2 regions of the Wujia sp. genome follow, and region 2 is predicted to be linked to the other one. Evidence: predicted binding sites of a transcription regulator. Region 2 holds the regulator's gene; the other holds the start of a gene.
The links. The regulator HrcA, encoded in region 2, represses chaperone genes, less so after heat shock. The targets are predictions, from matches to a motif close to TGTTAGCACTCNNNNNNNNNGAGTGCTAACA.
Positions count from the first base shown of each region.

Region 1: the regulator HrcA is predicted to act here: its motif matches at 3,330-3,360, upstream of ACZQK9_RS06710 (Hsp20/alpha crystallin family protein).

Region 1 covers NZ_DBMFCD010000005.1:136,230-146,903, reverse strand. The annotation lists gene ACZQK9_RS06735 (hypothetical protein) at 1-402, shown strand, start outside; gene ACZQK9_RS06730 (hypothetical protein) at 421-708, shown strand; gene ACZQK9_RS06725 (hypothetical protein) at 721-1,230, shown strand; gene ACZQK9_RS06720 (cupin domain-containing protein) at 1,291-1,620, opposite strand; gene ACZQK9_RS06715 (alanine/glycine:cation symporter family protein) at 1,816-3,240, shown strand; gene ACZQK9_RS06710 (Hsp20/alpha crystallin family protein) at 3,474-3,908, shown strand; gene ACZQK9_RS06705 (UDP-N-acetylmuramoyl-L-alanyl-D-glutamate--2,6-diaminopimelate ligase) at 3,997-5,406, opposite strand; gene ACZQK9_RS06700 (Y-family DNA polymerase) at 5,680-7,194, shown strand; gene ACZQK9_RS06695 (hypothetical protein) at 7,191-7,595, shown strand; gene ACZQK9_RS06690 (DUF4342 domain-containing protein) at 7,711-8,244, shown strand; gene ACZQK9_RS06685 (response regulator transcription factor) at 8,512-9,192, shown strand; gene ACZQK9_RS06680 (sensor histidine kinase) at 9,203-10,474, shown strand; gene trkA (Trk system potassium transporter TrkA) at 10,539-10,674, shown strand, end outside.
Region 2 covers NZ_DBMFCD010000001.1:266,732-277,405, reverse strand. The annotation lists gene ACZQK9_RS01290 (serine/threonine protein kinase) at 1-714, opposite strand, end outside; gene prmA (50S ribosomal protein L11 methyltransferase) at 741-1,745, opposite strand; gene dnaJ (molecular chaperone DnaJ) at 1,756-2,922, opposite strand; gene dnaK (molecular chaperone DnaK) at 2,982-4,826, opposite strand; gene grpE (nucleotide exchange factor GrpE) at 4,886-5,539, opposite strand; gene hrcA (heat-inducible transcriptional repressor HrcA) at 5,529-6,581, opposite strand; gene ACZQK9_RS01260 (S1C family serine protease) at 6,785-8,413, opposite strand; gene ACZQK9_RS01255 (metal ABC transporter substrate-binding protein) at 8,525-9,586, opposite strand; gene ACZQK9_RS01250 (metal ABC transporter permease) at 9,598-10,437, opposite strand; gene ACZQK9_RS01245 (metal ABC transporter ATP-binding protein) at 10,440-10,674, opposite strand, start outside.

The DNA of each region.
Region 1 (10,674 bases), on a different contig from region 2:
TTTGAATGTTTGCTGTATGTTTCACTTTGTGATCCAAACTATCATAAGGAAGAACGAGACGAATTATTTAACAGACTTTGGGATCGCATTAAACATGTTATGGTTGGACCAGGGGCTGGTCTTGCGGTTGATCGTTATGTCCTTATGAAAGCATGGATGGGTAATTCCCCATTATATGATGACGAGATATCAAAAGGGCTGCCATGGTTTTCCAGAAAAATGAAAAAACCTGGTCTGATAATCAGTATATCTTTAAATATGGCGAAAAAGTTACAGGAACAAAATTATAACAGTTTAGTGAGGTTTATAATTAATAACATAATTTTAGAAATGCAGGAGTGCTCTGGATATTCGAAAGAAGATATGGCGTATTTAATGTCTCTAAGATCACAATTAATGTAAATTTTAGGAGGATAAAAGATGAAAAGAACAATAATAACGATAATTTCATGTGTTGTAATATGGGGTATTACATATGCATTGTGGATGAGTGATTCAGGACTTGCAGGAGTTGCATATTTCGTGTGTGCCTTTTTTGGGTGGAGGGCATTGAATAAGATACAGCCAAGTATGTTTTTATGGATGTCATTTGCAGGCTGGATTGTATACTTCTTTGTTAAATTTATTTTATCTGCATTGATTGGATTTTTTGTTGCACCTTTCGAGATAGGAAAAAAATTGGGAGCACACATTTCAGATTCCATTTAAGAGGTAAAAATTATGATATGGATTGTATTTTTCAGAATATCACCAGTCTTTATCTTCGGAATGATAATCGTGGCGATTGTCATTGGAAAATCGTTTATAGAAACAGTTTCCTGGATATTGCATGTGATACCTTATTTTGTAGGACTCTATATATGGTTGGCAGTGGTTTATTCTGTATATAAAAAAATAATAGATAAAATAGATACATTTGAGGAAAGCAGAGCCTATAGTGGTTTATTAAAATTTCTATTAAATATCAATTTGATTATACTTGGATCAAGTTCTATTATGCTTTTAGTTATAGAAAATATTTCGTTGAGTTCGTTTGTAATGAAGCTTATTGTGTTTGGTATAGGACTTTTAATCGCGGTTGTGATGCAGACATTATTTGAAAAAGTATATGATATTATAAATGATCGTTTTGCTCGTTATAAACTATATACAGTAATAGCTATTATTATAAAACAGGCGATGGAGTTGGGTATTTTGAGTGCAGGACTCAATTATATCTACGGTAAGTAAAAAGAAACCATAAATTTTAAAATAGGAGATTCCTAGATTAAAATTTATGGTTTCTGTTATTTAAAATACAACAACTAGCAGCATCTTGAACTGTTCTGCCCCATAGACAGCGTGTGGGTGCTTGGCTGGCATCACGATGGATTCGCCCTCGTGCAGGATGTATTCGACACCATCGATTGTGATTCTGCCGACGCCATCTAAGCAGGTAACAAATGCATCGCCGCCAGACTCGTGTGTGCTGATCTCCTCGTCCTTGTCAAAGGCAAATAATGTGATAGATACGGCGTCATTCTGGGCGAGTGTCTTGCTGGCAACTTGTCCCTCCTGATAAGTAACCTGATCCTTCAATACATGTACTTCTGATTTGGAAATATTCTTAATAAGATTCATAAAAATGTATTCCTTTCTTTTTTAAAATCCATGTTTGGGCATATAAAGTATATCATAAACTCTATTATACCCCGTATATTTAATATGAAAACAGTAAAAAACTTTATAAATTGAGGGAAAAATGTTGTCAAAAGCTGGAAAACTGTGTAATATAGAGAACATGTTGTTAAAATAAAATAAAGGAGAGAAGGAAACATGTGGGAAGCAATTAATAGCTTTTTGACAAAAGTAGATGATTTCGTCTGGGGACCGCCGCTTATGATTTTAATCATTGCAGGAGGAATCCTTCTTACCATCCGCATGGGTGTGTTGCAGATCCGTAAACTGCCGCTTGCCCTGAAATGGATGGTGAAAAATGAGGAAGAGGGCGAAGGAGAGGTAACTTCTTTCGGTGCACTCTGTACGGCGCTTTCAGCGACGATCGGAACCGGAAATATCGTCGGCGTCGCAACAGCGATTGGAGCCGGTGGTCCGGGTGCTCTGTTCTGGATGGTGCTTGCTGCATTCTTCGGAATGGCAACCAAGTATGCTGAGGGACTCCTTGCAGTTAAGTATCGTGTGGTAGATGAAGACAATCATGCCCTTGGTGGACCGTTTTACTATATCGAAAAAGGTATGGGTACAAAGTGGAAATGGCTTGCGAAGATCTTTGCATTCTTCGGTATCTGTGTAGGATTGTTCGGTATCGGAACATTCTCACAGGTGAATGGTATTGCATCGGCTGTTGAGGGATTCTTTGATCCGAGTGAATCATGGAGCGTAGAGATTCCCGGAATCGGTACATATTCGTGGACGGTTGTAATCGCATCTTTGATCCTGAGTGTCTGTGTGGCACTTGTGCTGATCGGTGGTATCAAGCGTATTGCAAATGTATCCCAGATCGTCGTTCCATTTATGGCAGTGCTTTATGTTCTGCTTTGTCTGGTGCTTCTTATCTGCAATATCAAAGAGATTCCGGATGCGTTCGTGACAATCGTAAAGGGCGCGTTCAATCCAAAGGCAGTGACCGGTGGTGTGGTTGGTACGATGATCGTTGCAATGCAGAAGGGTGTTGCAAGAGGTATCTTCTCAAATGAATCCGGTCTTGGTTCTGCACCAATCGCAGCAGCCGCTGCAAAGACAAAGGAGCCGGTACGTCAGGGCTTGGTTTCTATGACGGGTACATTTATTGATACAATCATCATCTGTACGATGACAGGACTTTCTATCGTATTGACAGGTGCTTGGCAGCAGGAAGGCTTAGAGGGTGTACAGGTAACGACCTACGCATTCCAGAAGGGGCTTCCGATTTCCGAGCAGGTAGCCGCATTCCTGTTGATGCTTTGTCTGGTATTCTTCGCATTTACAACGATTCTTGGATGGGATTACTATTCGGAGCGTTGCCTGGAATACCTGTCAGGCAAGCACAAGAAGGCAATCCTTGTATATCGCTGGTTGTATATCTTGGCAGTATTCATCGGACCATACATGACAGTAAAGGCAGTATGGACGATTGCCGATATCTTCAACGGATTGATGGCGATTCCAAACATGATCGCAATCTTCGCTTTGAGTGGTGTGGTTGTGAAGGAGACAAAGGACTTCTTCAAACGCCATGCAGAGCAGAATCAGTTTAAGTAAATAACATGATTTTGAAACAGGTGTGCTGTATTGTTGCGGCATGCCTGTTTTTTTGCATAATTAAGATTTCACACTTTTTTCACAATTTTTATTAGCACTCGCTATTGACGAGTGCTAATAAGTGTGTTATAGTACACCTAGAACATGAGGGAAGACCTAGAGAAGGGAACCCGAGTGGGAAGGAAATAAAAACAAATACAGACCATTGTGAAGTATAAAAGGAGGTATGGCTTATGTTGATGCCAAGTTTATTTACAAATAGTTTTATGGATGATTTCTTTGATACACCAAGTTTTGGTGTTTACAAGTACGATGCACCGGCTCAGAATCTGATGAGTACCGATGTGTTCGAGAAGGAAGACGGTTACGAGATTGATATGAACCTTCCGGGATTCAAGAAGGAAGATGTAACCGGAGAAGTAAAGGATGGTTACCTGATCATCAAGGCTTCGACAAAGAACTCTAAGGATGAGAAGGATGCCAAGGGCAAATACATCCGCAAGGAACGTTATGAAGGTTCCTGCAACAGATCCTTCTATGTGGGTGATGCGATTACACAGGATGATATCAAGGCAAAATTCGAGGATGGTGTCTTGAAGATTACAGTTCCAAAGAAAGAAGCAAAGCCACAGGTGGAAGAGAAGAAGTTCATTGCCATCGAAGGATAATTTAAATAGCTAGCCAGACGATTTTTCGTTTCCCCTCTCTTACTGGGCGGCCACCAATATGGTGGTCGCCCTTTTTATGTAACAGCCGTTAGGCGTACCGGTTAAAAGGCATAGCGGAGGGAACTATACCTTGCCGGCAGGGGGAGGACAGACATTTTTTTACGACGTTCATATCATTAAACGGAATCCGTTTATCTTTGCAAAGGATAAATTCTTCATGCCCTTTCCCAAGAATCAGAAGGATATCGTTCCCCTTCAAGAGCGAAATGCCCTTTTTGATAGCCTCATCCCGGCTTTTGATAATTTCATAATTATTATCCGGCAGTCCTTTGATCATGTCGTGATAGATCTGCGACTGATCCTCGTTGTGTGGATCGTCATGTGTCAGAATCACATGTGCTGCATTGGCGCAGGCAATCTGTGTCATCTTCGGACGCTTGTCCCGATCTCGGTCTCCGGTACATCCAAAGACTGCATAGATGGCACCGCTGGTAAGCTCCCTTGCGGCGGAAAATACCTTTTCCATTGCATCCGGTGTATGTGCGTAGTCCACTACAATCAGATTATTTCCATAGAAAACCGTTTCTGTCCGGCCTTTTGGAAGTGCAAGAGCAGTGGCGCATTCTGCAATGTCGGAAGGGGCTACGCCCTCTAACGTCAGTACAATTACAGATGTCATCAGGTTGTAGATGTTATACCGGCCAATCAGATTGGTTGTGAAGTGCCGGGTATAATCCGGGCAGCGGACCGTAAAATCTGTGTGGCATTTATCAGTGGCGTCCATTGTCATTTTGAAATCTCCGCCGGTAAAACCGAAGGTGACAGTATCATTTCCATCCAGCAGAAAATATTGTTTGTAGGAATCGTCGTAGTTGACAATTGCTTTTCCTCCAGGCTTCAGCATGCGGAAGAGCTGCTGTTTTGCAAGTGCATAGTTTTCCATTGTCTTGTGGAAATCCAGATGATCCTGTGTCAGATTGGTAAATACGGCATAGTCAAATCGTAACGTATCAATCCGGTGGTTGGCGATCCCCTGGCTGCTTACTTCCATCACGACATATTCACAGCCGAGAGACAGACATTGCAGTAGAATCGTATACAGGTCATAGATATCGGGGGTAGTGTTCGCGAGGCTTCGTATCTTCTCTCCGATATAGAATCCGATCGTGCCGATGTAACCGCATTTTCTGCCAAGCTTATTTAACATCTGGTGAAGCAGAAATGCCGATGTGGTTTTTCCGTTTGTACCGGTAATGCCGATCAACTTGAGCTTGCTGATCTTGTCATAGTAAGTATCTTTCAGATAGTTGACCAGATAAGCTCTGGTATCTTCTACGATGCAAGTTTCCACCTCGTAGCTACCTTCCTCGCAGATGATTTTTGCTGCGCCATTTTCGATAGCCTGCTGGATGTAGTCATGTCCATCGTGGTCGATGCCACGCAGTGCTACAAAAGTATCCCCTTTTTTTATTTTTCTTGAGTCTATTTTAATATCCATGTATCTCCCTGTCTTTCCTGAAGTTATCTGTTAGAACATCCCATATGCCCTTGTTAACATAATATAGCAAATAATTGCATCAAAGTTGCATCAAAAGTGTAACGAAGTTGCAAAATAAATATTTATAATTTGTATAAATTTCTACATTCATATCGGGAAATGTTGAAAACAGGTGTTCCTCCCAATATTTATCATTTACAAAACATATGTTCTATATTAAAATAAAGACAGTATATGAAATAAAACACGGATTTATCTATGTGGAGTGATGGTATGCGGCAGTATATAGCAATTGATCTGAAATCATTTTATGCATCGGTGGAGTGCGTGGAGCGGGGATTGAACCCGCTCACAACGAACTTGGTCGTAGCAGATGAGAGCCGGACAGAGAAGACAATCTGTCTGGCTGTTTCGCCATCACTGAAATCGTATGGGATACCCGGACGGGCAAGACTCTTCGAGGTCGTGCAACGGGTAAAAGAGATCAACCGCCAGCGGCTGGCGGCTGCACCCGGACGCGAATTTGCCGGGGCATCGTATGAGAATTCGAAGGTAAAGGCAGACCCGAAGCTTGCGCTTGATTATATTGCGGCGAAGCCGCGGATGGCACATTACATGGAATACAGCACGCGCATTTACGATATCTACCTGAAATACGTGGCACCGGAGGATATGCACGTCTATTCGGTGGACGAGGTATTCATTGACGCGACGGCATACCTGCGTACCTATCAGATGACAGCCAGACAGCTTGCGGAGACGATGATACGCGACGTGTATGAGACGACAGGAATCACGGCGACGGCGGGTATCGGGACGAACCTATACTTAGCGAAGATTGCGATGGATATCGAAGCGAAGCATATGCAACCGGATGAACGGGGGGCGCGGATTGCAGAGCTTGATGAGATGAGTTACCGCAGACTGTTGTGGAACCATGAACCGCTGACGGATTTCTGGCGTGTAGGAGCGGGCTACCAGAAGAAGTTGCAAGCGCAGGATCTGTATACGATGGGAGATGTTGCCCGGTGTTCGCTGGGCGGAGAAGATGATTACTATAACGAGGAGCTGCTGTATAAGCTTTTCGGGGTGAATGCAGAGCTTCTGATCGATCATGCATGGGGGTACGAACCATGTACGATCGATCAGATCAAGGCGTACCGCCCGGAGAGCAACAGCATCAGTTCCGGGCAGGTGCTGCAGTCCCCGTATACATTCGAGAAGGCACGCGTCGTGATCCGGGAGATGACGGAGGCACTTGTATTTGATCTTGTGGAGAAAGGGCTTGTCACGAATCAGATGGTTGTGACGGTCGGCTATGATATCGAAAGTCTGGCACCGGGGGCAGCGGAATATAAGGGCGAAGTGACGCGTGACCGTTATGGGCGGAAGGTACCGAAGCATGCACACGGAACGGAGAATCTGGATGGATATACATCATCGACAAGTAGGATTGAGGCGGCGGTGCTTCGCTTATATGACCGGATTGTGGACGAGCATCTGCTTGTGCGGCGGATGAATGTTGTGGCGAACCGTGTGATCCGCAAGGGGGATGTGAAAGAAGATTCAAACGGCTTTGAACAGCTTGATTTATTCACGGACTATGCAGCGTTAGAAAAAGAGAAGGAAGCAGAGAAGGAGAAGGAAGCGAAGGAGGAACAGATCCAGCGGGCACTGCTTACGATCAAGAATAAATATGGGAAGAATGCAGTCCTCCGGGGCATGAATTTCCGGGAGGGTGCGACAGCAAGGGAGCGGAATAATCAGATCGGAGGGCATAAGGCATGAGACGGGATTACAGCGATATCATCGACCGGGAACGTCCGGTGTCGAAGAAGCATCCGCCGATGGACTGCATGATGCGCGCGGCGCAGTTTGCCCCATTTGCAGCACTTACGGGACATGATGAAGCAGTGCGGGAGACGGCACGGCTGACAGAGGAGGAGATCGAGCTCGATGAGTATGAAGTTGCGGAATTAAACCGGAAACTGCAATGGTTAGCGGAGCATAAGGATACGGAAGTATCGGTCGTACATTTTGTAAAGGATGCGAAAAAAGAGGGCGGTGCCTATGTGAAGGACACCGGGATTCTGAAGAAAATAGATGAACATACGCATACACTTGTGTTAGTATGTGGACAGGAAGAAGTGCAGATAGATATATGGAAAATAATAGAAATTTTAATCTGATTTTAATCTTTCCTACCTTATAGATTAATTTTGGCGCCGTAAGATAAGGACACAATCAAGAACAGCAAAGAACAAATCATAAAACAGCTGTTTTGGAAAATGGAGGATATCAGAGATGGATCAGTTAGAAAAGGTAGAAAAAATCAGAGAGAAAACAGGTGTCAGCTATGAGGATGCCAAGGGAGCACTGGAAGCGTGTAATTATGATCTGCTCGATGCAATCGTGTATTTAGAGAAGCTAGGAAAGATTAAGGCTCCGGAGGTTGGAACCTATACAACGACTCCACAGGAGACATCGAACGAGCTGGCACAGGCACAGGCAGCCTATGAGCAGTCCTGCAAGAAGAAAACCTTTGGTGAACATATGGACGAGTTTTTCGCGTGGGTCGGCGACATCATCAAGAAAGGCTGCGAGAAGAATTTTATCATTGAACGTAAAGGTGAACGGTTTATGCGGATGCCGATCATCGTATTCATACTGCTTTTGATCTTTGCGTTCTGGATCTCGGTACCACTTTTAATCATAGGACTTTTCTGCGACTGCCGTTACCATTTTGAAGGTGACGCGAAAGCAGTACAGGATATCAACAACGCCTGCGACAAGGCATCCGATGCCTGTGCGGGAGTGAAAGAAGACATCAAGAAATAAAAATCTGAAACATAGAGAAAGGAAAATTATAAGATAGGGAAAACGATTACGTATGAAAAAATATATTTCAGATATGTATAGTACCAATTTTAATGCAGACCATTGGAACATGTCGGTACTTAACGAATTGTGCCAGTTTACTGGTGCAATGAGTTTAGTACCGCTACATGTGGAAGTGAGCGGGAGCGCGTCTGCATGTAATTGGATACTATACATATCTGGTATAAGCATTATGACGTAATCGTTTTCCTGTTTATAGGAGACGATATGAGCAAGATTTTGATTATTGAAGATGAAGCGGGCATCGCCCGTTTTGTCGAACTGGAATTAAAACATGAAGGAAATGAAGTTGAGAAGGCGGCAGATGGCAGAGAGGGTTTGGATAAAGCCCTCTCCGGTTCGTTTGACTTGATCTTGCTTGATGTGATGTTGCCGGGATTAAATGGCATGGAAGTGCTGCGGAGACTTCGGCAGGAGAAAGATACGCCGGTCATCATGCTCACGGCACGTGATGCTGTGATGGACAAAGTATCGGGACTGGACGCCGGCGCGGATGATTATATCACGAAGCCATTTGCCATCGAGGAACTGCTGGCGCGTATCCGTGTCGCATTAAAGAAGCATACGCGCACAGAGGATGCACCAACGCATAAGCTGGAAGTGCTGGGGGTCTGCCTGGATGAAGATCGGCATGAGGTAACGGTGCAGGGAGAAAATGTGGAGCTTACGAATCGAGAGTTCGAGTTGCTGCACACGTTGATGCGGAACAAGAATATTGTACTTACCCGGGAGAAGCTTCTAAATGAGGTCTGTGGGTATGATTATGTCGGCGAGACGAATATCATTGATGTGTATGTGCGGTATCTGCGGACGAAGATTGACGATCATTTTGGAATTAAGCTGATCCAGACAGTTCGCGGAGTCGGATATTGCATCAAGGAGTCATAGGAGTGATTGGATGAGAGAAGAACGGACAAATCGGAAGACAACCTCTATTGCCCGGAAGATTCATGTCGGATACTGGTTCCGGCGCTTTTTCGCGTTGCTGGGACTCGATATTGTGATACTCGGAATGTTGTTCGTGGCGGTGCTGGTATGGCGGCTTGATACGACAGATGCAGACTGGATGTCCGGGGCGAAGCCGGTGCATATTACATGGTCGGGTGATTCGTATGCCACATGGGCGATGACCACACAGGTCGGTAAGAACACGGACAATTTTCTGGTGCATGAGGTTCTGGATTATGCAGCTATACCGCTCATTGTGGTTGGCGCGGTGGAACTTATGATGCTCATTTCTGCGTGCTTTGGTATACGGGATATCAGACGGAAGCTGCGTCCGCTGAATGATCTCGCTGTGCGTGCAGAAGCACTCTCAAATATGAGCAGTGACGAGATAAATCTGGAGCATCTGGAACAGGCAATCTCGAATATCTCTGTCGATGCAAATGATATACGGATATCGACCGGGGATAAGGATTTGCAGAGCATTGAGGTGGCACTGAATAATCTGCTCGCGCGGATGCAGGAGAGTAAGCGGCAGCAGGCGCGGTTCGTGTCGGATGCATCGCATGAGCTGCGGACGCCAATCTCTGTGATTCAGGGTTATGTGAATATGCTTGACCGCTGGGGCAAAGAAGATGAAGCAGTGCTAAATGAGTCGATTGAAGCGCTCAAGAATGAATCTGACCACATGAAGGACCTGATTGAACAGCTTCTGTTCTTAGCGCGCGGCGACAGTGGGCGGAATACATTGAAGCCGGTCGAAGTGGACTTAAATGACCTTGTGCAGGAGGTGTACGAGGAATCGATGATGATTGATGAGACGCATCCGTATGAATTTTCCGCCTGCCCAGGCTGTATGGTGCGTGGCGATGTTGCCATGCTGAAACAGTCTATTCGTATTTTCGTACAGAATGCGGCAAAGTATTCGGATAGGGGCGATCCGATTCATTTTACAGTTGGGCGGTCAGAGCAGGGCGTCTATTATCAGGTGCAGGATGAGGGCATCGGCATGCAGACATCCGAGGTCGTGCATATCTTTGAACGGTTCTATCGTTCGGATGAGGCACGCAACAGTGAGACGGGCGGATCAGGTCTTGGACTATCCATTGCAAAATGGATTGTGGATGCACATGATGGACAGATTGACGTGTTGACCAGACCGGATTTTGGAACGCGGTTCCGCGTGACATTCCCTTGTAGTACCGGCGCAAGTATGTTACAATGAAATTTCAGATTTTATGGAACGATAATGGCATGGAAAACATGCAGGGGAGTGTAAAATAAAGAATATGAAATCTTCAAGGAAAACGCAGAAAAAAGAACAGGGTTTAAATATTATTATCGTCGGATGCGGAAAAGTTGGAAGCACGCTGGTGGAGAAGTTAAGCAAGGAATCCCATGATATTACCGTCATCGATCAGAAGA
Region 2 (10,674 bases):
AAAATAAAGTGTGGCACCAAGTGCGTAGATGTCTGTCCACGGGCCCTGTTTATCCTTCTTTGCGTACTGCTCCGGCGGTGCATATCCCGGCTTTAATACAACCGACATCGTCTGTTCTCCATCCAGATATACCTGCTTTGCCGCGCCAAAATCAATCAGTTTTACCGTAAGATCCTCACAGATAAATATATTTTCCGGACTGATATCCCGGTGGATCATATCCGATGCATGAACAATTGCAAGCGCATCCAGCACCGAGAGACAGATATGTATGATATGATCCGTGTCCAACCGGCCTCCATGGTCAAGTACATACCGCTTTAACGTACAGCCATGCAGATATTCCATGACCATATATGCAGTATCATTTTCTTCCAGATAATCATAAATACTGACAATATTCGGTTCTGCCTGAAATCGTGCCACATCCTGTGCTTCCTTCAAAAACCGGACCAGTCCACGATGATATTCCTTCTTCTCATTTCCAACCGGCACACAGACTTTTGAAGAATCTACACTGCGTGTTGCAATCCCGGACGGATAATACTCTTTGATTGCAACATAAGCCTGCAAAAGCGGATCCCATGCACGATACGTGATTCCAAATCCACCTGCACCGATCACTTCTTCAATTTTATATCGCTCTTTCAAAATAACACCCGGTTTTAAACACCGGGTGTTACTCATACTACGATTCGACGGACTTTCAATCATTCCGCGTTCTCCCCATTAATCGCATTTTATTTCTTTCTTCCGATTACAGATACCCAGTCGTTCATATGCACGACATCGATAACTTCAAAACCATTCGCAGTCATTGCATCTGTGACATCTTTTTCCTTCACATCCAGAATTCCGGATGTAATAAAATATCCATCCTGTTTCAGATACGGTCCAATTACCGCAGAGAGAGGCACGATCACATCTGCCAGAATATTGGCAACAACAATATCATACTGTCTATCTACCTCCAGATGCTGTGTTTCTTTGATTGATGAACGATCAAGCTGGAATGTCGTTCCCTTGCCAATATAATTATCCGCAAGAAGATTTCCACACGAAAACTTAATCTTATCTTCACTCATATGATTAAGCTTTGCATTTTCTTCACTTGCCCGTACAGCAAGCTCATCAATATCCATACCATGTACAAAGCCTGCTCCAAGCCTTGATGCGATCATGGATAAAATACCACTGCCACAGCCGACATCAAACACCGTATCGCCCGGCTTTAAATATTTCTTTAACTGTCCGATGCAAAGCTTCGTTGTCTCATGGGAACCCGTTCCAAATGCAATACCCGGATCAATCTCAATCACGATGTCATCCGGCTTCGCGTCTTCAACTGTCTCCCAGGTCGGTTTAATCACAATATCATCATAGAGACGGATCGGATGGAAAAACTGCTTCCAGTTGTTCATCCAGTCTTTGTCCTCTGTATTTGAAAGTGTTATATTCTTGCTGCCTACCGGTATAAACGCTTCAAGGCGGGTAAGCTCTGCAGCTATATCCGCCCTTAACGTTTCTATATTGAAAGAGTCATCTATGTAGCAGGAAACCTGTGCGGTTCCATCATCCTCGCCATCAACAAGCGGGATATCCACAAACATAGCAGCCTTATCTTCCTCGGTAAGTGGCACATGATCTTCTATCATCACACCTTCCACACCCTTTTCATCTAAGAATGCAGAGATGAGATCAACAGCTTCCACCGTTGTATCGATGGTCAGTTTTGTCCACATCATTTTACCTTACCTATAATCCTTTTTTGAACCCTTTCTTTCTCTTATGATCACCAAAAATCGAAGAACCGGACGATGCCGCATCCGTAGACGAACGCGCATTGACCGTTGTATTCGCATACTGATTCAGAATCGATTTTTGCTCTTCTGTCAGCTTATCCGGTACCTGAACAACCAGAGTGATATAATGATCACCACGTACGGTCTTGTTACGAAGTGTCGGAACACCCTTGCCCTTCAGTTTTACCTTTGTATCTGTCTGTGTACCAGGCTTGATCTCCAATTCATAAGGTCCGTCAATCGTTGTAACGGTGATCTTACCACCCAGCGCTGCCTGTGTAAATGTAATCGGCTCAGAAGAGTAAAGATCATACTCCTGTCTCTGGAATCTAGGATCCCGGTCGACAAGCACGGTTACAAGCAGGTCTCCACGTTCACCGCCGTTGATACCCGGCTCGCCCTTTGCACGAATACGGATACTCTGACCGTTGTCAATACCTGCTGGAATAGCGACCTGAATCTTCTTCTTACTCTTTACATAACCAGAACCTGCACAGTTGCTGCACTTATACTTGATAATCTTTCCGGAGCCGCCACAATCCGGACATACGGATACGGTTCTTGCCATACCGAACAATGACTGCTGGGTATAGACAACCTGACCTTTTCCGGCACATTTGCTACAAGTCTCCGGCTGATGTCCCGGCTGCGCTCCTGTACCATGACAGACCGTACATTCATCCTTCAACGGAAGCTCCAGCTCTGTCTGTGTACCAAATACAGCATCTGTAAAACTAACACGTACGGTTGTCTTGATGTTCGCACCCTTAACCGGACCATTGGACTGTCTCTGACGGCTGCCGCCACCGAACATATCTCCGAAGATATCTCCGAAGATATCTCCCATATCTGAGAAATCAAATCCACCGAAGCCGCCCGGACCACCGCCCTGCTCGAATGCAGCATGACCATACTGGTCATACTTTGCACGCTTCTCAGGATCGGACAGTACAGCATATGCCTCTGCAGCCTCTTTGAACTTTTCTTCTGCTTCTTTGTCTCCCGGGTTTGTGTCCGGGTGATATTTCTTCGCTACCTTACGGTAAGCTTTTTTCAAATCCGCCTCGGAGACACCTTTCGTGACTCCGAGGACTTCATAATAATCTCTTTTATCAGACATCTGCACTCACCCTTATTATTCGTAATCTGCTTTTATCAACTTGCTCCCCGTCTTAACGCTTAGACTTCCTTGTAGTCTCCATCCACTACATCGTCTGAATAATCTGGTGTGCCTGTGCCTGTACCAGCGTTTGCACCAGGACCGTTCTGCTCATAGAGCTTTGAGAACAATTCCTGTGCGCTGTTCATCAAGGTTTCCTTACCAGCCTTGATCTTCTCTACATCGTAGTCTGTCATGGCATCCGGATCTGTGCTCTCGATGATATCCTTCAAAGCCTTCAGATCAGCCTCTACCTTTGTCTTATCTGTTGCAGAAAGCTTATCTCCTACATCGGAAAGTGCTCTCTCTGTCTGGAATACCATAGCATCTGCATCGTTACGTACTTCGATTGCTTCCTTACGCTTCTTATCCTGTGCCTCGTACTCAGCAGCTTCCTTCACTGCTCTATCGATATCCTCATCGGAAAGGGATGTTCCGGATGTGATTGTGATATGCTGCTCACGACCTGTTCCAAGATCCTTTGCAGATACGTTTACAATACCATTTGCATCGATATCGAATGTAACCTCGATCTGTGGAACACCACGTCTTGCAGGAGCGATACCATCCAGTCTGAAACGACCAAGGCTCTTGTTATCTCTTGCGAACTCACGCTCACCCTGTACGATGTTGATATCAACGGCATCCTGATTATCCTGGGCTGTTGAGAAAATCTGGCTCTTGTTTGTAGGAATTGTTGTGTTTCTCTCGATCAGGTGTGTAGCGATACCACCCATTGTCTCGATAGAAAGTGTAAGTGGTGTAACATCCAGCAGAAGGATCTCGCCGGCACCTGCATCACCTGCAAGCTTACCACCCTGAATAGAAGCACCGATTGCAACACACTCATCCGGGTTGATACCCTTGAACGGATCCTTGCCTGTCAGCTTCTTAACCATATCCTGAACAGCGATGATACGTGTAGAACCACCGACCAGAAGTACCTTATCAAGCTCTGCTGCTGTCAGATCTGCATCCTTCAATGCTGTCTGTACAGGAACTCTTGTCTTATCTACCAGATGTGCTGTCAGTTCATCAAACTTCGCACGTGTCAGATCCATATCAAAGTGCTTTGGACCGTCCTGGGTAGCTGTGATGAATGGAAGGTTGATGTTTGTTGTTGTAGCGGATGAAAGCTCTTTCTTTGCCTTCTCTGCTGCTTCCTTCAATCTCTGCATAGCCATCTTATCTGTTGAAAGGTCTACGCCCTCAGCCTTCTTGAACTCTTCGAGCATATACTGTGTAATTGCGTTATCGAAATCATCACCACCAAGCTTGTTATCACCGGCTGTAGCAAGAACCTCGATGACACCGTCGCCAATCTCAATGATAGATACATCAAATGTACCACCACCAAGGTCGTATACCATGATCTTCTGCTCTTCTTCGTTATCCAGACCATAAGAAAGAGCTGCTGCTGTAGGCTCGTTGATGATACGCTTTACATCAAGACCTGCGATCTTACCTGCATCCTTTGTTGCCTGTCTCTGTGCATCTGTGAAGTATGCAGGAACTGTGATAACTGCTTCTGTAACCGGCTCACCGATATAGCTCTCGGCATCTCTCTTCAGCTTAGAAAGAATCATAGCTGAAATCTCCTGTGGAGAATACTTCTTACCATCGATGTCTACCTTGTAATCGCTACCCATATGTCTCTTGATGGAAGCGATTGTCTTATCTGCGTTTGTAACTGCCTGACGCTTTGCTGCATCACCAACGACACGCTCGCCGGTCTTTGTAAATGCAACAACAGATGGTGTTGTTCTTGAACCCTCGGCGTTTGTAATAACAACCGGCTTACCACCTTCCATAACTGCTACACATGAATTTGTTGTACCTAAGTCAATACCAATAATCTTACCCATAATATTTTTCCTCCTAATTATTATCTCTTAAAATATGCTGATTGATTTATTGTAAAAGGTTAATTTGCAACCTTTACCATGCTGTATCGCAATACCTGATCCTTGTACATATAGCCTTTCTGCATCTCTTCGGCTACAACGTTCTCTCCGTAATTTTCATCTTCCACATGTGTTACCGCATTGTGGTAATCCGGATCAAATGTCTTGCCTTCTGCATCCATCGGCTTTACGCCAAGTCCCTCAAGTGATACCATGAGCTGCCGGTAAATCTTATCGACACCCTGTTCAAATGCCCGGTCCATATCCTCTTCCGGAATACTGGAAAGGGCACGTTCCAGATTATCCACTACCGGAAGCAGCTTCTCTAAAACTTCCTTGGCTCCGATATCATACATCTTCTTGGATTCCTTCTCGTTCCGCTGACGCATGTTCTCGAACTCTGCCAGCAGGCGCTTATATTTCTCTTCGTTGCCGGCTGCCAGCTCCTTTGCCTTCTCCAGCTCAAGCTGAAGAGCCTTGCTGCCCCTGCGGTTTCCTTTTGAAACCGGCTTTGGCTTTGCGGCCTCCGCTTCTTCCTTGTTCTCTGCCGGAACAGTTTCTTCTTCGTTCACCTGCACGTCGGTTCCTTCTGTTACCGGAGCATCATCCACAGCCTTAACTTCTTCGACTGTCTCCGCTTCTTTATTTGCATTTACATTTGTCTTATTGGCCATTCTCATTCACCCCTTCGCCTTTCTTGAATATCTCATCGAGTTCGATTGTCAGGTTCTTCAATGTACTGACAACCTTCTTATAATCCATTCTCTTCGGTCCCAATATTCCAATTGTTCCCTTTGCGCCTTCCGGCATCTGGTAGGTCGCTGTAACAAGAGAGCAATCTTTCAGGCTTGGTGTCTCATCTCCAATATATACCTGAATTCCGGATTCGTTCGTCTTTCCGGTTGTCTCTTCCAGCAGATGGGATACTTCGTTCTTATCCTCGAGCTTCTCAAGCAATTCACTCGTCTTGGATATATCTCCAAGCTCCGGATACTTCAGAATATTTGTCGCACCGCTGGTATAAACCTCAAGTTCCTGTGCCTCATGTATCGCTTCCACAATTCCCTGAAAGATCTGGTCTAATATCTCACCATACCCTCCGGACTGCTTCTTCATCGCCTGAATCATCTCCAGATTGATATCCTCTAAGCTTGCACCCTGTAAGAAGGTATTCAATAAGATATTAAATTTCAGAACATCTTCATTATCAAGGTCCACATTGATGTGAATCATCTGATTCTTAATAATGTTACCCTCAACCACAATGACTGCGAGAAGCGTATTCTCATCTACAAGAGAAAGCTGGATAAACTTGACTGTTTTCTCATAATTTGGTGCCGTAACCATCGTTGCATAATTGGTATTGTATGCCAGTACCTTCGCAACCTGTTTCAAGAGCACCTCCATGCGGTCCACCCGTTCTAACAGTGTGTCACGCTCCTGCTTTGCAACCTCTGCAAATTCTTCTTTCTCGTCCATCAGCTGATCGACATAGAACCGGTATCCGGCATCTGTCGGGATTCGTCCTGCCGATGTATGTGGCTGAATAATGTATCCCATTTCCTCCAGATCTGCCATCTCATTCCGGATTGTAGCGGAACTTAAGTTCAGATCGGTGTACTTTGAGATTGTTCTGGAACCTACCGGTTCCCCAGTCTCCAGGTAATTGGAAATAATGGCTTTCAGGATCTTCACCTTACGCTCATCTAATTCCATCTTATCACCTCTTCGAAAGCCTTTTATTTATTAGCACTCATTTCTATCGAGTGCTAACCCTATTGGTAGACTACCACTACATATAGTAATTGTCAAGGAAAATTATCATAATTTTGTGAAAAAAATGTGTATTTCATCTATATGAAAAAGAGTGCGGAAAACCGCACTCTTTAGGGAAGAAAAATCACGGATGATTGTAAATTTTATTTGTTATCTGCGTTTGGATTTTCCATCAATGTAACATCAACAGTCTTCTCCACATACGCATCGTCCTTCAGATATTCAAAAGTAATTGGAACCGTCTCTCCGGCTGCATAATAATTCAGTTTCTCTGTTAATTCCTCAGCACTGCTGATGGACTGTCCATCAATCTTCGTAATCACATAATTCGCCTTGATGCCTGCCTTCTGCGCGGCACTCTTGCCGGCTACTTCTGTGACAAGAACACCTTCCGGAATACCATATGCTTCTGACACATCGGAAGATACGGTTGCACAGGAGATTCCAAGATAACCTTTCTCATTCTCATCAACCTTTTCACGTGTCTGACGGTTCATCAGATCATCCAGACGATCCTGTACAGCAGTAATCGGAATTGCATATCCCATGCCTTCCACGGTTGTATCGGAATACTTCGAAGAGTTAATACCAATAACTTCGCCCTTCATATTCAGAAGTGCGCCGCCACTGTTACCAGGGTTAATGGCTGCATCCGTCTGAATGAGCGGTGTTGTGTTCGTGCTGTTTGTACGGTCCTTTGCACTGACAATGCCAGTTGTAACAGACTGTCCATAGCCAAGTGCATTACCGATGGCTACGACCTGTTCACCGACCTTCAGGGAATCCGAATCACCAATCGTGGCAATCTTGATCTGATTCATCGTGGATTCCTTTATATCACTGAGCTTTACAACAACGATTGCAAGGTCCGTGTCGCTATCGGTACTCTTTACCTGTGCCTCGTAGCTCTCACCATCTGCAAACGTTACATTTACGGTTGTGGCATCACTGACAACATGGTTGTTTGTTACCATCAAAAGCTCGCTGTCATTCTCACCGATGATAATACCGGAACCGGAGCCTTCTGCCTCATACTGCTGTGTATAACCAAACATACCCTGCTGCTCCACGATTGCCGAAATGTTGATTGCTACAACACTTGGCATAACATTTTCTGCGATTGTGGAGACATCCATGCCATTTCCAACCGAAGCGGTTGATGTCAGGCTCAGGGACTCTGTCGTCGGTGCAGATGTTGTGGAAGCAGCCTCTGTCGTTGTATTCATAAGTGCATCGAGCTTCTTGATCTGGTTTCCGGCGATTCCGTAGAATGCGCCACCGGCTACGCCGCCGAAGACTGCCGCACTTGCAACGACTGCCACGCCCTTCTTCCAGAAGGTACGTTTGTTATGTGGTGTCTTTGGAGCTTTTGATTTCTTGACTCTCTGTTTCTTTGCTTTCTTTACCTTTGCCTTCGCCTGTTCTGCATCTGCATTCTGATAATAACCGGTCTGTCCATAGCTATATGCATTCTGATTCGGCTGCTGGTAATTGTTATTATAGTAATGCTCGGTACCCTGGCTCATCTGCTGGGCGCGTTCTGCCATCGCCTGCATGTATTCCTGTGTACGCATATCGCTGTAGTATGTGTTACCATACTGCTGTGCCTGTGTGTAGGCATCCTGCTGTGTATGACCGGCATGCTGTTCTGCCTGCTGTGTGGTACGTTTCAAATTATCCGTATTACTATCTCCGGTATCATACGGTGTCTCTGCATGTGTTGTCTGATCCACATGTTCATTTTCTCTGTTATTTCCAAATTCGTCCATCATATCTATTCCTCCATTCGATATAAGCTTTATTACTTATCTTTGTTATGGCTTAATCATAACCCCAAGCTATGGTTAAATTTTGAAGAAAATGTCAAGAAAATGTGAATTCATCTATGGCGCCTGCAAACCTCTTTTTAGCATCTGCAGATTTTCTTCCATATAAGATAGGTATGTGCATCCCTTTTGTATGTCTTCCTTTGTTACTGACTGCATAGACGAAAGATGCAGGATTTGTGGCTGCATATCCGCCGACTCCGCAATCGTTCTTGCTAGGCTGTCTGTGCCATTGTCCACCACATAGATGGCTGGCAGCTTGTACTCCTGCAATTTTTCTGCCAGATAGGTAACGGTATGCACACTTGCCTCCACATCGGCTGAGCAGCCGGAATATGCCGCAAAATAATGAATATCATAATCTTCTGCCAGATACAGGAATGGAAACCGGTCGCCGACTAAGATCGTCGTCTGCGTGGCTGCATCCCGCATGGTCTGATAATCTGCATCCAGTGCTTCGAGCTTTCCGGTGTAGGCTTTGGCATTTGCCGCATACTTCTGTGAATTGCAAGAATCAAGCTTTGTAATGGCATCCGCTAATGTCTCTGTACAGACGATTGCATTTTTCAAGGATAACCACACATGCTCGTCGTAATGATCATCATGATCTGTGATTTCCGCTTCATGTCCGTGCTCATCATAATCTGTGGTTTCTGCTTCATGTCCGTGTTCGTCATGATCATGTTCTTCGCCGTCATGATCATGATGATGATGTCCTTCTACGCCTTCCAATTCCACTTCATTTAACGCCCGGTCGCCAACCAGGTCCAACAGACTGATGGCAACGATATCTTTATTACCAGACTCTGCAAGGGCATCGCTCACCCATGTATCACTCTCTCCACCGACATAGACTAACATCCGGCAATCCGCAATCTTCATGATATCCTGTGCACTCGGCTGATAGCTGTGCAAGTCCACGCCGTTATCGACCAGCATCCGGCATGTAAATGTATCCGTATCACCAAGGATTTCCCGCACCCAGTCATATGCCGCGAAGGTTGTACATAAAATCACATTCTCGTCCTGTTCTGCCGTCGTCGGTTCGGTGCACCCGGTAAGAAAAGTCAGACAAAGTGCAAGGACAATCCCGATGGATTTTAAATGTCTGTGTTTCATTCTCGCCACCTCTACTCTCTGTGCAGCGCGATTCCGATGATACTGAATATCACAAATAGCACAATATCAATCGCTACAATCGTCGCACTGACCGGCGTCGATGTTGCAATCGAAATCAGGATTCCCACACCGGAAGATACCACGCCATACACGGCGGAACAGATGAATACACTCTTATAATTCTTAAATACACGCATCGCAGATAGTGCCGGAAATATAATCAACGCCGATACCAGAAGGGATCCGACGATGTTCATCGCAACTACGATTACAACCGCTGTGACAACCGCCATCAGCACATTGTAGGCACCAGTATGGATACCGGTTGCACGTGCAAAATTCTCATCGAAAGTCACCGAGAAAATCTTGTGATAATACAGAATGTAGAACACAAGCACTAATAGTGACATGATTAGGCAGATCCACACATCCGTATTCGATAATGTAAGTATCGACGCCGCTCCAAAAAGCGTCGAGCAGACATCTCCGGATACATTCTGGGATGTTCCCGATACATTCATGATCAGATATCCAAACGCGAGCGATCCGACGGAAAGCATCGCGATCACGGCATCTCCGTTGATCTTCGCATTCTGTCCGGTCTTTAACATCAGTATCGCCGCCACGACCGTAATCGGCAATATGATCAGTGTATTGTTCGTCATGCGCAGCACCATAGCAATCGCCATTGCCGCAAATGCCACATGGGACAATCCGTCTCCAATATAAGAAAACCGCTTTAACACAAGTGTCACACCAAGCATGGATGCACAAAAAGCAACCAGCACACCGGCAACTAAGATCCGACGGACAAATGGATATTGCAGGTATTCAACTAATGTATTCCACATATCTATACTCCTTCTTCTCTTGTTGCAGCATAATCCGCATATTGTCTGCCAATTGCACTTTTTAGGTACGCTTCCTTGGAATCAAAAAACTCCGGTGTATCACTCACATGCAACACCTTGTTTGCATATTGTGCAGCTGCCTGTGTATCGTGCGATACCATTATGATCGTGATTCCTTCCCGGTTCAGTTTCTGGATCAGTTCGTACATCTCGACTGTCACACGGGGGTCTAATCCT